Regions from separate parts of the Robertmurraya sp. FSL W8-0741 genome, predicted to be linked through region 2. Evidence: riboswitches for the same ligand, from Rfam matches in the RefSeq annotation. Region 2 holds a riboswitch; the other holds the start of a gene.
What was found. Region 2 has a riboswitch for cobalamin ahead of NST02_RS17590 (ribonucleoside-diphosphate reductase subunit alpha). Riboswitches for the same ligand answer to the same signal wherever they lie in the genome.
Positions count from the first base shown of each region.

Region 1: it holds a riboswitch for cobalamin, as region 2 does, so the genes downstream of both, NST02_RS00255 (ABC transporter substrate-binding protein) here and NST02_RS17590 (ribonucleoside-diphosphate reductase subunit alpha) in region 2, are expected to answer to the same signal.

Region 1 is NZ_JBBOQG010000001.1:39,913-43,125, forward strand. It holds gene NST02_RS00250 (FecCD family ABC transporter permease) at 1-394, opposite strand, end outside; gene NST02_RS00255 (ABC transporter substrate-binding protein) at 419-1,396, opposite strand; cobalamin riboswitch at 1,542-1,723, opposite strand; gene sfsA (DNA/RNA nuclease SfsA) at 1,884-2,615, opposite strand; gene NST02_RS00265 (hypothetical protein) at 2,629-3,213, opposite strand, start outside.
Region 2 is NZ_JBBOQG010000001.1:3,636,264-3,639,476, reverse strand. It holds gene NST02_RS17590 (ribonucleoside-diphosphate reductase subunit alpha) at 1-1,728, opposite strand, end outside; cobalamin riboswitch at 1,889-2,067, opposite strand; gene NST02_RS17585 (YajQ family cyclic di-GMP-binding protein) at 2,155-2,646, opposite strand; gene NST02_RS17580 (CvfB family protein) at 2,774-3,213, shown strand, end outside.

The DNA of each region.
Region 1 (3,213 bases), 3.6 Mb from region 2:
AAGGTAAAGTAAAAGCTCCTACAAACGGGAGCGAAAATTGAAAAAACAAAGTGAGAACAGCACCTACCGAAGCACCCGAAGAGACTCCTAATGTATAGGGATCGGCCAGTGGATTCCGCAAAAGACCTTGAAAGGCCGCCCCCGCAATTGCGAGTGCCGCCCCCACAAGTCCTGCCAAAATAACTCTTGGTAAACGAATACTTAATACGATATTCGTTTGCATCGGATCAATATGATCAATAGAAATAAAACGGAAAATTTCAGCACCGATGATCTGTACGATATTTCCAATCGGAACAGAAACTGTCCCGATTGAAATACCTAATAATATGGCAATAAGCAAGAAAGCGAGCGCAATTATATAAGCAAAAGCTCTTTGACCCATTCTTTTCATGGTTTTCTCTCCAAACTAAGCAGATCACTCAAATACTTCTGGGTAAATCGCTTTTGCCAGCTCCTCAAGGCCTTCTGCAAGCCTTGGACCAGAACGAGTTACAAGATCTGAATGCACATCATACACCTGCTTATTTTTCACCGCAGCTACATCCTGCCAACCCTCTCTTGAAAGCAATAAGTCAACGGCATTTTCTGTATAATATCCATAAGTTGTAATGATAACGTCCGGATTGCGTTCAATGACAGCTTCTTCGTCCAAATTCACCCAGCCTTCTAAATCCCCAGCACCGTTCTCAGCATGAATAAGGGTGAGCATCTCATCCATAAAAGTATTCTTACCGACAACAAAAATGTCTGGAGCAGGGCTAACTTCAACAATAACTGATTTTGGTTCGGAGATCTCAGCAGCTTTTTCCTCTATTTCTGCAATCTTCGTTTTCATGTTATTGACAATCTCTTCCGCTTTCTCTTGTTCACCTGTAGCAGTTCCAATCATTTCAATCGACTCATATATTTCATTAATCGTCGCTGCATCATTTACAACAAGCACTGTAATGCCTGCATCTCGTAATTGCTGCAAACCTTCCGTCGAATTATGAGCATTTGATGCGTGGGCCAAGACTAAATTCGGGGCAAGAGAAATAATCTTCTCAACATTCATTTCCATACCGCCGATTATTTCCTTTTCAAATACTTCTTCAGGAAAATTATCATGCTCAGAAACCCCGACAATTTCGTTTCCAAGACCAAGAGCAAAGGCAATTTCCGTATTGCTTGGAATTAACGATACGATTTTTTCCGGCTTCGACTCAATTACAACCTCTTCACCAATCGCATCGGTAATCGTTACAGGAAACGCTTCTTCATTGGCGTTTTCCGTACTTCCCTCAGTTTCCTCGACCGCATTGTTTTCTTCGGCGGGTTTTTCGGACTGTCCGCAACCTGCTAAAATTCCTATTGATAACATGAGTAGCAATAAAATTGAGTACCATTTCTTCATCTGTTTTTCCTCCAAAATTAAGTAGTCTGTTGTGCGTGCCAATGGATCGCATAAAAAAACATCTCCATTATAAAGAAATGGAGATGTTGGATTTGCAGCATTGGTGACAAATAGCTTCCAAACACCTCCCTATCCTCGTAGGTTTATGGTGCAGTCGAAATAGGCAGGTCTCCTGGCTCATGGTCATAGCAAGTCTGCTCCTTCCCATACCGATGTACAGTGGTATTTGCAGCATGCTCCCATTAACAGTGGCGGGACCGCGTTGGATTTTCACCAACTTCCCTTTTAAGTCTAAGAGAAAAATGCACTTTTCACATCTGGAGTCAAAATTGACATCTGAGTAAGCTTTATTTCCCTTAAAGACACCTATTACTGTAAACGAGGTATTTTCAATCTTGTTCTATGAAAATACACTCAGAGAGTATGAAATTTTCCGTTGCTTAAATTATACACTATTTTGCTTCAAGAAAAGTTAACAAATTGCGAACTATTCCAACTTAACCGGAATAGCACTCCCTAATCCAATCCCAGTAACAGTAATGTGACAGCAGCGTGCATAAAGCTTCACTCCAGCAGACTTCGCTTCGTTCAAAGCTTGAGCAAATTTAGGATCGATATGTTTCGCAGCAGTCACATAAGAAAGATCGTCGCGCTGAACGATAAAGAGGATTGCCGTTTCATAATATTTAGAAAGCTGTGCAAGCTCGCGCACATGCTTCGTCCCTCTTGCAGTGACGGCATCTGGAAACATTCCTTTCTCCCCTTCTGCTAATGTTACACTTTTAACCTCTAAAAGAAGCTCTTGTCCTTCTTTATTTTCTAGCAAGAAATCCCAGCGAGAATTACCCAGCTTATACTCCGATTTTTTATAAAACCAGCCGGCAAACTCATTTAATACTCCCGCTTTAAGCGCATTCTCAACAAGCTTGTTCGGGAGAGCGGTATGAATGGAAACAAAACTTGTATTCGTTTCATTTTCACATAGCATAGCTGTCCACTTCGTTTTTCTCGCGGGGTTATCATGATCCATAAGCCACACCGTTTTCCCCGGCAGCAAAAGTTCCTTTAACCTTCCAGGGTCAGCCAAGTGAACCACGGCCAGTTCGCCTTTTTCAGGCAATTGACAGTGGAGAATAAACCGATTCGCTCTTTCAATAAACGTTGCTTTTGTCAGCGCTCTAGGGAATGGCAGCCATAACCTCTCTTTTTCCTCATTCATTCCTCAGCGCCTCCTAGCTTGCGTACATTTTCCACTCACGTGTTTTTTTATCAAATACAAGCTTTGCATCCGGCTTTCCTTTTGCCATTTTCTCGTACTCCTCGTACATATCATCCATGTTATCAAAATCACCGAGCACCCAGATAGGAATCTCTATCACCGTTCTTGTTTGTACATTATCGTGAATAGAGATCAGAATCCCTTCTTTCATCATAATCTTCATATTCAGGATTAACTCCATATGAATCGGGGGAAATGGCCTTTTCTTTTTAATGCCAAGGAGGTTTTTGGCAAGTTTACTATCGGTCATTTTCGCTGCTAACACTTCTCCAAGCATGTGGTAGAAATCTTTCATATTTCGATAATAGACTTTATTCCACCAACCATCATCGTGAGCTAAATAAACAAAGCGATTGCGCAATTGCTGATAAAAAGGAGTTCGCAAAGCATCCTTCATATGACCAAGGAACAGAAGCTCCGCCAATTCCTGACCCGACAATTCGTTCAGTGCATCTTCTTCCTCAAAATCAACCCAACAGAAGTCTCCATACCCGTAGACGTCATCCTTTATAAGCTTCTCCATTTGCTCAAGAGGAAC
Region 2 (3,213 bases):
GTAAAAAGCGATGTCTTCATAGACTTCATCGGCATAATGAACAGCTTGAACTGATTCCCACTCGATTCCTTTTAAGGCAAGGAGATGATGCCAGCCAAATGTTCCAAGTCCGACAGCGCGATATTTCTCGTTCGTTGCTTTAGCTTGATGGACAGAAATATCATTTATATCAATCACGTTGTCTAGCATTCTCATTTGAATGGCAATTAATCGTTCTAAAACATTCGCTCTGATCGCGTTTGGTAAATGGATGGATGAGAGGTTGCAAACGACAAAGTCCCCGGGCTTTCTAATTATCACGATATTTCCATCTGCATCTGTAAATTCGCTTTGAATCGTAGTTGCTGACATGTTCTGACTAATCTCCGTGCACAGATTGCTGCAAAATATCGCTGTACGACCGCGTCCAAGCACATGCTTATTCGGGTTTTGCCGATTAACTTCATCGCGATAAAACATGTAAGGCGTTCCTGTTTCCAGCTGAGCAACCATGATACGAACCATAATATCCATTGCCCGGTATGATTTTCGGGGAAGAAGTGGATGGTTGACAGCCTCCTCATATTTTTGTGTGAAAAACTTTTCATCTGTTTCGTCGTAAAAATCCTCTAAACCAAGTGGATTTCCGTTTTCATCTTTCCAGCCCATTATTTGTTTTACTTGATGAGGACAGAAGGTATGCCATTCCCCGATACTTTTTCCATTTTCATCGACCTCTTCGATCTTTTTCATAAAAAGGTCAGGAATGGATACGCCTGTAAAAATATCGTGCGCTTTTCTTCGCTCGTCGCCATTATTCGTTTTTAAATCTAAAAAGCCATTCATAATATCTTTATGAAAAATATCTAAATAAATGGCGACAGCACCTTGCCGTTGACCAAGCTGATCGACGCTTACAGCAGTGTCATTAATTAAGCGAATCCAAGGGACAACCCCTGAAGAATTTCCTTTAAACTTTTTAATATCCGAGCCTAGCGCCCTTACTTTTCCATAGTAAATTCCGATGCCGCCTCCATCCTTACTCAATCGCGCAATATCCCAGTTGTTTAAGTAAATGCCGTCTAATGAGTCGTCCACTGTGTCAATAAAACAGGAGGATAGCTGACCATAGCTCTTACCGGCATTTGCTAGAGTCGGTGTAGCAACGGTCATATACAAGTTGCTTAAGGCCCAATACGCTTCTTTCACATACGACAATCGCTTTTGCCTTGCTTCATCTTTCATTAAGGTCATGGCGATGATCATGAACCGTTCCTGTGGAAGTTCATATACATTTTGATGATAGTCCTTTGCTAAATAACGATCGGCTAAAAGAAATAATCCCATATATGTAAAAAGGGTATCTTTATTTGGGTCAATTTCTTGGCCCAATTGTTCAATTTCCTCCTTGCTGTAGGCTTGAAGAAGATCGTTTGAGTAAATCCCGATGTCGCTTAAGTATTGAATGAGGTGAAAGAAATCGCCATATTTTTGCCTTGGTTCATACTTGCGAGAGGTTGCCGCTTTTTCGTAAAGCTCAAGCAGGAGCATATGTGCAGCAAGAAAAGTCCAGTTTGGTTCGATCATATCGACGTGATTTAATGCATATTGGAGAACCGTTTGCTTGGAAGTACGTTCATCTGTTGTAAGCAGTTGTTGCTCTATTTCCGTAACATTTAAGTTATATTTTTTTGCCGTGTTCTTCAGGGCTTCAAGAACCCTTTCATTTTTGGTTGCGAGTGTACTCATTGTTCAAAATCTCTCCCTTAATTTTTCGGAAGAGAGAAAGGTAACTAAAAAACCCACCTTCAAAAATGAAGATGGGTTAAAACGCTGATATTTAGTAGAAAAGGAACAAGCCTTTTTTGCTTAAACACCTTCGTTTTACCTTCCCAACTCCCGAAGAAGATAATGACGTATAAAAAAGGCAGGTCTCCTGACTTGTGCTTCATCCTACTTTAGGGCCTTCCCATCGAGATGATAGTGGCGTTCCCTATTTCGTCACACTTACAGTTGCGGGTACAGTTCTGGATTCTCACCAGATTCCCTATTAAGTCTATTACAGACACCTAATTTATCGGTTGTATACTATATATTGTGGTATATGGTTGTTACCCTTACTATATATGTAAGTTTGTTTTATTATAAGTGATCTATTTTAAAATGACAACCGTTTTAGCGATAATTTACGAATTGAACATCGATTGATAAATCGGCTTCTTTTATTGCGGCAATTATTGCCTGCAAGTCGTCGCGGCTTTTCGCTGTAACTCGGACTTGATCATCCTGCACCTGGCTTTTAACCTTTAAACCGCTATTTTTGATTAAAGTATTAATTTTTTTGGCGTTTTCTTTATCGATTCCTTGCACAAGCTTTGCCCGTTGTCTTACAGTTCCTCCAGAAGCACCTTCAATTTTGCCATAATCAAGATTCTTAATGGGAATGCCTCTTTTAATCATTTTACTGAGGAGAACATCCTTTAATTGTTCGAGCTTGTATTCATCATCTGATACAAGGACAAGTTCTTCATTATCAAGGGTTACTTTACTCTTACTTCCTTTAAAATCATAACGTGTGGAGATTTCTTTCATCGTTATATTAATTGCGTTCGTCACTTCGGAAAAATCTACTTTTGATACAATATCAAATGAGCTATCTTTTGCCATAATGAGCCCTCCTTTAAATACATGTATAATTTCCCTTCTAGGCACCATTATAGTAAAATATAGCAGTTCAAACAACTTTCGGAAAGACTACTTTCGCATGAAGTGTAAAATAGAGGAGTGTGTGACAATGGCTTTAAATGATTATGTAGGGCAGGTATTAACTTTAACTGTTGCAAGGTATGCCCAGTTTGGCTACTTTTTAACGGACGGAGAAGAAGATATTCTGATGCATGAAAATGATACGGAGCTTGAATTAAAAGAGGGCGATGAAGTAGAGGTTTTCTTGTATGCTGATTCCCATGGGCGAGCCTCAGCAACATCAACGATTCCGAAAATCAAAGTGGGCGAGTATGGCTGGGCAAAGGTTAGTGATACAAAGCCGGGACTCGGTGTATTTTTAGATATTGGCATCAATAAGGATATGCTTTTAGGGGAAGAGGATTTACCAACGAAGAAGTCCGTTTGGCCAGCGGTCGGAGATTTGCTTTATATCACATTGCGGGTCAATCGAAATAATCGGATTTATGTGAAGCTTGCAACGGATCCTGTCATTGATGAAAAGAGAGT